Regions from separate parts of the Pseudomonas canadensis genome, predicted to be linked through region 2. Evidence: predicted binding sites of a transcription regulator. Region 2 holds the regulator's gene; each other region holds the start of a gene.
The links. Region 2 encodes sigma-54, which starts transcription at its own class of promoters, with help from an activator protein. Its sites were predicted from a motif close to ANTGGCATNNANNTTGCTNT; they were not measured.

Region 1: glnK (P-II family nitrogen regulator) is a predicted target of sigma-54. The motif match lies at 878-897, and genes of this name have one in related genera.
Region 3: flgB (flagellar basal body rod protein FlgB) is a predicted target of sigma-54. The motif match lies at 1,321-1,340, and genes of this name have one in related genera.
Region 4: RB216_RS22100 (circularly permuted type 2 ATP-grasp protein) is a predicted target of sigma-54. The motif match lies at 983-1,002, and genes of this name have one in related genera.

Annotation. Positions count from the first base shown of each region.
Region 1 is NZ_CP133298.1:6,082,362-6,084,562, reverse strand. Features, by position in the region: gene RB216_RS28440 (MFS transporter) at 1-405, opposite strand, end outside; gene RB216_RS28435 (accessory factor UbiK family protein) at 423-683, opposite strand; gene glnK (P-II family nitrogen regulator) at 1,106-1,444, shown strand; gene RB216_RS28425 (ammonium transporter) at 1,479-2,201, shown strand, end outside.
Region 2 is NZ_CP133298.1:966,180-968,380, reverse strand. Features, by position in the region: gene lptB (LPS export ABC transporter ATP-binding protein) at 1-47, shown strand, start outside; gene RB216_RS04340 (RNA polymerase factor sigma-54) at 233-1,726, shown strand; gene hpf (ribosome hibernation-promoting factor, HPF/YfiA family) at 1,802-2,107, shown strand; gene ptsN (PTS IIA-like nitrogen regulatory protein PtsN) at 2,120-2,201, shown strand, end outside.
Region 3 is NZ_CP133298.1:4,841,450-4,843,650, forward strand. Features, by position in the region: gene flgD (flagellar hook assembly protein FlgD) at 1-405, opposite strand, end outside; gene flgC (flagellar basal body rod protein FlgC) at 422-865, opposite strand; gene flgB (flagellar basal body rod protein FlgB) at 869-1,276, opposite strand; gene cheR (protein-glutamate O-methyltransferase CheR) at 1,588-2,201, opposite strand, start outside.
Region 4 is NZ_CP133298.1:4,777,783-4,779,983, forward strand. Features, by position in the region: gene RB216_RS22100 (circularly permuted type 2 ATP-grasp protein) at 1-950, opposite strand, end outside; gene RB216_RS22105 (ribonuclease E inhibitor RraB) at 1,351-1,692, opposite strand; gene RB216_RS22110 (hypothetical protein) at 1,905-2,141, opposite strand.

The sequences.
Region 1 (2,201 bases), 1.2 Mb from region 2:
CTGATCGTCACGCGCAAACAAGGGAATGATCGATGACTGCAACGGGTCACGCACACCGGCGACGGCACTGCTGACCAGCATCAAGGCGCCGACGCTCCAGGGGTTGAACAGCTGCGTTGCAGACAGAAAAACCATCCACAGCGCGGTCAGCACGCTGGTCAGGGAGGCCAGCCTCAGGATCAGGATCTTGTTGTACTTGTCGCCCAGCCATCCCAGCAGCGGGCGGGCCAGCACCTCTGCCGCGATGGAGCAGGCGATCATGTTGGCGAAGGCGACGGCGGAACCGGTTTCCTGCAAGGCCCACCACGCCACGGCGAGTTGGTTGCAGCGGCCACCGAGTACCACCAGCAAAAAGCTGAATTGTATTTTCAGCAGGCGCCGGTCGAGGGCCGGCAAGCCCCACATGGACCGATTGATGCCGGTTATTCGCCGGCTGGCGTCAACCGCGCTTCCAGCTCGGCCACTTTAGCCTCCAGGCTTTCCAACCGCGCACGCGTTCGGGCCAGCACTACCATTTGGCTATCAAACTCTTCCCGGCTCACCAAGTCGAGCTTGCTGAAACCGCTTTGCAGCAATGCCTTGAATTGGCTTTCGATTTCATTGCGGGGCAACGGCGTGTCACCGCTGAACAGGCGAGAGGCGTGGCCGCTCAGGGCGTCGAGGAGGTCTTTGGGCGCGAGCATGGGAAATATTCCGGAAAACTGTTGGCCGGCAGTGTATCACGCAGCGTCTATAGTCTTTTTCACGACGGCGGGCGCACGCTTTTCGCGCAGAGGGTCGGGCGGCGGCGCACTGTTTTTGTGCGCATTGCAACCGCCGAAGAGGCCCGCAGGTGGGCATAAGGGGACAAAGGACTGATTTCAGTGATTTTTACGGAGCTGGCAAGGTTTCTGCTTAGACGATCATGACCCATGCACTGATGCAGTCGCTGTGACGAATGCAGTGCGCCGACGGATCAGGGGTACAGGTTTCGTCACCAGTGGTTCGCTGGCGTCGCAAAGGCAAATGCCGAGGCGACGACGCGTTACAAAGCCAGGCACTGCGCTTAGACTTGAGACGGGTTTGTTTTCCTGGGGCAAGTCCACCAATTCGGGAGAGAGTTTTCATGAAGCTAGTCACTGCCATCATCAAGCCGTTCAAGTTGGACGATGTGCGCGAGTCGTTGTCCGAGATCGGCGTGCAGGGCATTACCGTTACTGAGGTCAAAGGCTTCGGTCGGCAGAAGGGTCATACCGAGCTGTATCGCGGCGCGGAATACGTGGTCGATTTCCTGCCGAAGGTGAAGATTGATGTCGCCATTGACGACAAGGATCTTGATCGGGTTATCGAGGCGATAACCAAGGCCGCCAACACCGGCAAGATTGGTGACGGCAAGATCTTCGTGGTCAATCTGGAACAGGCTATTCGCATCCGTACCGGCGAAACCGATACCGACGCAATCTAAGCCGCCAAACCCCAACGCCCCAGGAGAAAACAATATGACTCTGCGTAAATTCGCAGGGCTCGGAGCCCTGTTGTCCATCGTAATGCCAAGCCTGGCCATGGCGGCAGACGAAGTGGCTGCTCCAGTCCTCAATTCCGGCGACACCGCCTGGATGCTGACCGCCACCGCTTTGGTGCTGTTCATGACCATCCCTGGCCTGGCGCTGTTCTACGGCGGCATGGTCCGCTCCAAGAATATTCTGTCGGTGATGATGCAGTGCTTCGCGATCACCGGCCTGATCAGCATCCTGTGGGTCGTCTACGGCTACAGCATCGCGTTCGATACCACCGGTATGGAACAGGGCGTCGTCAATTTCAACTCCTTCTTCGGCGGCATGGGCAAGGCGTTCCTGGCGGGCGTGACCCCAGCCAGCATCACTGGCCCTGCGGCATTGTTCCCGGAAGCGGTGTTCATTACCTTCCAGATGACGTTCGCCATCATCACCCCGGCGCTGATCGTCGGTGCCTTCGCCGAGCGTATGAAGTTCTCTGCGATGCTGATCTTCATGGCGATCTGGTTCACCCTGGTCTACGCGCCGATCGCGCACATGGTGTGGAGCGGCAACGGTGGCCTGATGTGGGACTGGGGCGTGCTGGACTTCGCCGGCGGCACCGTGGTGCATATCAACGCCGGTGTGGCTGGCCTGGTGGCGTGCATCGTGCTCGGCAAGCGCAAAGGCTTCCCGACCACCCCGATGGCTCCGCACAACCTGGGTTAC
Region 2 (2,201 bases):
ACGAACTGGTCAAGGAAGTGTACCTGGGTCACGAGTTCCGCCTGTAAACACCGTGGTGTCACGGCCGTTTGCCGAGGTGCGCGGGAGTCAATGAAAACCTCCGGATTTTTATTGTTACCGCGCTCTAGGCAAAGCCCCCGACATCAGGCATATAATTTGCTTATGTTTGGCGCTCACGCGCCCTGTCGTGGATGGCGCATTGCGCCGGCGAATAAGGTGTTAAGCCCCTGCCATGAAACCATCGCTAGTCCTGAGAATGGGCCAGCAGCTGACGATGACACCGCAGCTGCAACAGGCCATCCGCCTGCTCCAATTGTCGACCCTGGACCTGCAACAGGAAATCCAGGAGGCCCTGGAGTCCAATCCGATGCTCGAACGCCAGGAAGAAGGCGACGACTTCGATAACGCAGACCCGCTGGCCGATAACATCGAGCAAAAACCCAATTCCGACGTGCAGGAACCTTCCTATCAGGAAACCGCCCCAACGGTGGATAACCTTGAAGAAGGCGAGTGGAACGAACGCATCCCCAACGAACTTCCCGTCGACACGGCGTGGGAAGACGTCTACCAGACCAGCGCCAGCAGCCTGCCCAGCAATGACGATGACGAGTGGGACTTCACCACCCGCACCTCCGCCGGCGAGAGTCTGCAAAGCCATTTGCTGTGGCAACTGAACCTGGCGCCGATGTCGGATACCGACCGCCTGATCGCCGTAACCCTGATCGACTGCATCAACAACCAGGGTTATCTAGACGAGACGCTCGAAGAAATTCTTGAAGCGTTCGACCCGGAACTGGATATCGAGCTGGACGAAATCGAAGCCGTCCTGCACCGCATCCAGCAATTCGAGCCTGCCGGGATCGGCGCGCGCACCCTGAGCGAATGCCTGCTGCTGCAATTGCGCCAACTGCCGGCCAAGACGCCTTGGCTCGCCGAGGCCCAGCGGCTGGTCACCGATTACATCGACCTGCTGGGCAGTCGCGACTACAGCCAGTTGATGCGCCGCATGAAGCTCAAGGAAGACGACCTGCGCCAGGTCATCGAGCTGGTCCAGAGTCTCAACCCACGCCCCGGCTCGCAGATCGAATCCAGCGAAGCCGAATACGTAGTGCCCGACGTCATTGTGCGCAAGGACAATGAGCGCTGGCTGGTGGAGCTGAACCAGGAATCGGTGCCACGCCTGCGGGTCAATCCGCAATACGCCGGTTTCGTGCGTCGCGCCGACACCAGCGCCGACAACACCTTCATGCGTAACCAGCTGCAGGAAGCCCGCTGGTTCATCAAGAGCCTGCAAAGCCGCAACGAAACCCTGATGAAAGTGGCCACGCAGATCGTCGAGCACCAGCGCGGCTTCCTGGAGTACGGCGACGAAGCCATGAAACCGCTGGTGCTGCATGATATCGCCGAAGCGGTCGGCATGCATGAATCGACGATTTCGCGGGTTACCACGCAAAAATTCATGCATACCCCACGGGGTATATATGAGCTGAAATACTTTTTCTCCAGCCACGTCAGCACCTCCGAAGGCGGTGAATGCTCGTCCACGGCGATCCGCGCGATCATCAAAAAACTGGTTGCCGCGGAAAATCAGAAAAAGCCATTGAGTGACAGTAAGATCGCTGGTTTACTGGAGGCACAAGGCATTCAGGTCGCCCGTCGAACCGTCGCCAAGTACCGCGAGTCCCTCGGGATCGCGCCTTCCAGCGAGCGTAAGCGTTTGATGTGACGGGCGGGCCATAGCGTTCCAGTGGCGGGTATTCCTACCCGCCGCTTTATGCACTGGCAACGAAGGAGAAGCTGTATGCAAGTCAACATCAGTGGACACCATGTAGAAGTCACCCCTCCATTGCGCGAATACGTCGAGCAGAAGCTGAAACGGCTTGAGGGTCATTTCGACAAAATCACCAATGTGCAAGTCATCATGAAGGTCGATAAGCTTCAGCAGAAAATTGAGGCGACTCTCCAGATACCCGGTGGCGAAGTAGTCGCCAATGCCGAGCATGAAGACATGTATGCATCAATTGATGCCTTGACTGACAAGCTTGACCGCCAACTTAAAAAGCATAAGGAAAAGCAGCAGAGCCTTCTTCAAGGCACAGGCCGCTAACACTCCCCACCCATGATCCGACTTGAAACCATCCTGACCCCCGGCCGTTCCCTCGTGAACGTGCCGGGTGGCAGCAAGAAAAAAGCCCTCGAAC
Region 3 (2,201 bases), 2.4 Mb from region 2:
TTTCACATCCACCGAACCGGTCATGCTCTTGCTGGTATCCACCATGGCCTTGTCGGTCTGGATGATGATCGAGCGGCCTACCAGCGACGATGCCTGCAGCGCTTGCGACGAGCTGAAGTTGCTGGAGATCGCATTCACCGAGTCATTCAGCGTATTGATGCCCTCCAGGCTGCTGAACTGCGCCAACTGAGCCACGAACGCGCCGTTGTCTTGCGGCGACAGAGGGTTCTGGTTCTTCAGCTGGGTAACCAACAGTTGCAGGAACGCATCCTTGCCCAGCGACTGTTTGCCGGTCGCGGCCTTGGAAGCGTCGCCCAAGCTGCTGGCGTTGTCTGTGGCGGTCTTGACCTTGGAATTGAAAAGGTCCTGGACTGGCGTGTTGTTACTCGTATCAACAATGGCCATTATTTGGCGCCCCTTATCACTGACCCAGGGTCAGGACCTTCTGCATCATGGTTTTGGCGGTGTTCATCATTTCCGCGTTGGTCTGGAACGAGCGGCTGGCGGAAATCATGTCGGCCATTTCCTCGACCACGTTGACGTTGGGGTAATAGACATAACCCTTTTCGTTCGCGGCGGGATGGTTGGGTTCGTAACGGGCTTCAAGGTTGCTCTGGTCTTCGACCACACCGAGCACTTGCACGCCGGAGCCTGCTGCACCCTGGTCCTGGAACAACGAATCGCTGCCGCCCGCCTGGCCACCCTGGAACATGGTGGCGAACACTGGGTGGCGGGCGCGGTAGGTTTGGTCAATGCTCGAAGACACGGTCTCGGCGTTGGCGATGTTACTGGCGACAGTGTTCAAACGCGTGGTCTGCGCGCTCATGCCACTGCCGGCAATATTGAAAACACTGGACAGGGACATGGCTTACTCTCCACGCAGGGCTGACATCAGCCCTTTGAATTTGCTGTTAAGCAGGGTGAAGCTGGCTTGGAAGTTCACCGAGTTCTCGGCGTAGGCCGATTGCTCCAGCTGCGCGTCGACGGTGTTCTGGTCGATCGAGGGCTGCATCGGCGTGCGATACAGCAACGACTCGTCACCATTGCTCAGGCCTTGGGCTTCGATATGACGGCTGTTGGTCATGTTCAAGGCGAAGGTGCCGTTCTTGGTCTTGTCCTGCTGTGCAGCGAGCACGGCGGAAAAGTCCAGGTCCCGAGCCTTGTAGTTCGGGGTGTCGGCGTTGGCAATGTTGTTGGCCAGGACTTCGGCACGCTGGGCGCGGAAGCCCAGGGCTTGTTCGTGGATACCGAGCGCTTTATCGAAGCTGATGCTCATGGTGGAAACCTTTAAGGGCTGACCTGCTTTTCGTTAACTGGGTTATAGCAAGGTGTGTGCCAGTTTGTGGGAAGCCCGTATTTAAAGGGCTTGGGGGCGGATTGCCGGGCGGCAATGCCAGAAAAGCGGCAACGGGTTTCCGCGTGGTGCCAGTAAAGCGGCAATCCGGGTTGCCGCTATTGAAAGGTTTGCCGCAAAAACAAATGTGGGAGCGGGCTTGCTCGCGAATGCAGTCTGTCAGTTGATACATGCATCGACTGACACTGCGCTTTCGCGAGCAAGCCCGCTCCCACATTTTTACCGCGTACGACTTACTTAGCCTGGTAAATGATCCCCGGGCTGCACTGCACCATCTGGTAATGATCCGGCAGACCGTTCAGTGCTTCGGAAGCACCCAGGAAAAGGTAGCCGCCACGCTTGAGCGTGCCATGGATGCGCAGCAGGATGTCTTTCTTCACTTCGGCCGAGAAGTAGATCAGCACGTTGCGGCAGAACACCATGTCGAACTTGCCCAGGCTGGCGTAGCTGTCGAGCAGGTTGAACGAGCGGAACTCCACACGATTCTTGATCGGCGCCTTGACCGCCCAGCGCCCCGCCCCTTTCGGATCGAAGTAACGTTGCAGGCGCTCCTGCGACAAGCCACGGCCCAGGGCCAGGCTGTCGTACTCGCCAGTCTTGCAGTTGGTGAGCATGGTGCCGGACAGGTCAGTGGCCACGATTTGCGCCCCAGCCTTCAACTGGCCCATGTTCGTCCGCTCGAACTCATCGATCGACATCGAAATCGAGTACGGTTCCTGCCCCGAGGAACAGGCGGCCGACCAGATGCGCAGGCGCTGGCCCGGGCTGGCCTTGATGGCTTCCGGGAGCACTTTGCTCTTGAGCACTTCAAACGGATAGGTGTCGCGAAACCACAGGGTTTCGTTGG
Region 4 (2,201 bases), 2.5 Mb from region 2:
GACTTGTCATCCGCCACGCCGGTGCCGATGGCATTGGCCAGCACCACATTGCCGGAGCGATAGGCTGCGAGCAGGCCGGGCACGCCGAGCATGGAGTCCGGGTTGAAGGCCAACGGATCGAGGAACGCGTCATCCAGGCGACGGTAGATCACATCCACGGCCTTGGGCCCGTCGGTGGTGCGCATGAAGACGCGGTCATCACGCACGAACAGATCGGCGCCTTCCACCAGTTCCACGCCCATTTCTCGAGCGAGAAAGGCATGTTCGAAGAACGCGCTGTTGAAGCGCCCGGGGGTCAGCACGACCACGCTGGGGTTATCCAGGGGGCTTGAGCTTTTCAGCGTGTCGAGCAGCAAATTGGGGTAATGGTCGATAGGCGCGATGCGCTGGGCAGCGAACAGTTCGGGGAACAGGCGCATCATCATCTTGCGGTCTTCGAGCATGTAGCTGACGCCGCTCGGTGTACGCAGGTTGTCCTCCAGCACGTAGTAAGTGCCGTCACCGTCGCGTACGAGGTCGACGCCGGAGATGTGGGAGTACAAGTCACGGTGCAAGTCCAGGCCCTGCATCGCCAACTGGTATTGCTCGTTCGCCAGCACCTGTTCGGCGGGAATGATTCCGGCCTTGATGATGCGCTGTTCGTGATACAGGTCAGCGAGAAACATGTTCAGCGCCTTGACCCGTTGGATACAGCCGCGCTCGACAATCCGCCATTCGCTGGCGGGGATGCTGCGCGGGATGGTATCGAAGGGAATCAACCGTTCGGTGCCTTGCTCGTCCCCGTAGAGCGTGAAGGTGATCCCGGCACGGTGAAACAGCAAATCGGCTTCGCGCCGGCGCTGGGCCAGCAGATCATCTGGGGTGTCGGCCAACCAGCGGGCGAACTCGCGGTAATGAGGCCGGACCTGGCCTGCCCCATCGTACATTTCATCGTAATAAGTGCGGATCATGCCGAACTCCTTGTCACCCGGGCGCTAGAACCATCGCAAGGCCCGTGCCAGCGGCATAAACACTTAAGAATCAGTGAGTTGAATTACAACCAGAATCCAGCCGCACCGTCCTGGTGCGCAGAATGCCCGGTGCACCGCCCGACGCTTCATCGCAATGCGGGCTTTGACTATCAACAGCATAGTCAGAGTTGATTTCACTGCCCGGCCCAAGCTACGGATAATCGCCCCATCTGCTGAACTGCCTTCAGCGAACCGCTCTTCCCTTTAAGCCACCCTCTTGGGTGGTTTTTTTTTGGTGCGTAAAAATAGCGCGCAAGTTCCGAGAATTTTCCTACGGCACAAACAAAATCGGCCGACCCAAAGGTCAGCCGATACGCTGCGTTTCTCATACTTCAAGCTGCTACATGGGTAACCCACGCACCTCCTGCTTCACGCCCCATCCCTCGATGATCCCGCCCAGCGGCTCGACCACCGCCCCGAAGTCTTGCTCAAAGTCTCCAATGCCATCGTAGGTGGCGGACATGATTTTGCTCAGCTCCAGGTACCAGGCGCCATCGTCGCGCGCACTGACCTGGGCATTCAGGGATTCCCCACGAAACTCACCCGCCGCCCTGCGCGCACGTTCCTCATCCGGGAAAATGGCGTAGAACTCGATGGGGTGGAAACGCGAGAAGTCGAAGCCGCCCTCTTTCATGCGGCGCAGAACGTTGGTGCTGATGTCTTCTTGATAGGCTGTGCTCATGAAAAGTGCTCCTCGAATTGATGGATAGACTTTCCGTGCTTCCCGAAGCCCACGCCCTACTGGCGTGGGGACTACGGCAACAACATCACCGCTGGAAAACAAGCATGTAGCTGACAAGACCAGAACTAGCGATTCATTCGCTGATCTCACTTGCAGAGTAGCGCGAAGCTATCACCTCCACCAGAGGTGCTTTAAGGGTGTACAGGGAATGTTCAGGCGGCGGGAGAGATGTCGAGGATCTGGATACTGTTCTGGTCTTTGAGGATCTTGACCGTAGGTTCGGGCTTGCGGCCCTCAAGGTCATTGAGGTCCAACTCGGCGGCGACGGGCACCAGCTTGTTGCGAATCATGTGTGCCGCATCTTCGAGGCTGGGCTTCTGATCGCAGGTGAACTGCTCGACGGACTGCACGCCGTGATCATCAACGAAGGTAATCTGCCACTTTTGCATCGGTGCCTCCTCGATAAAACCCATGTGTGGGCTTACCTCTATCTGGACCTTGGGGGCTCG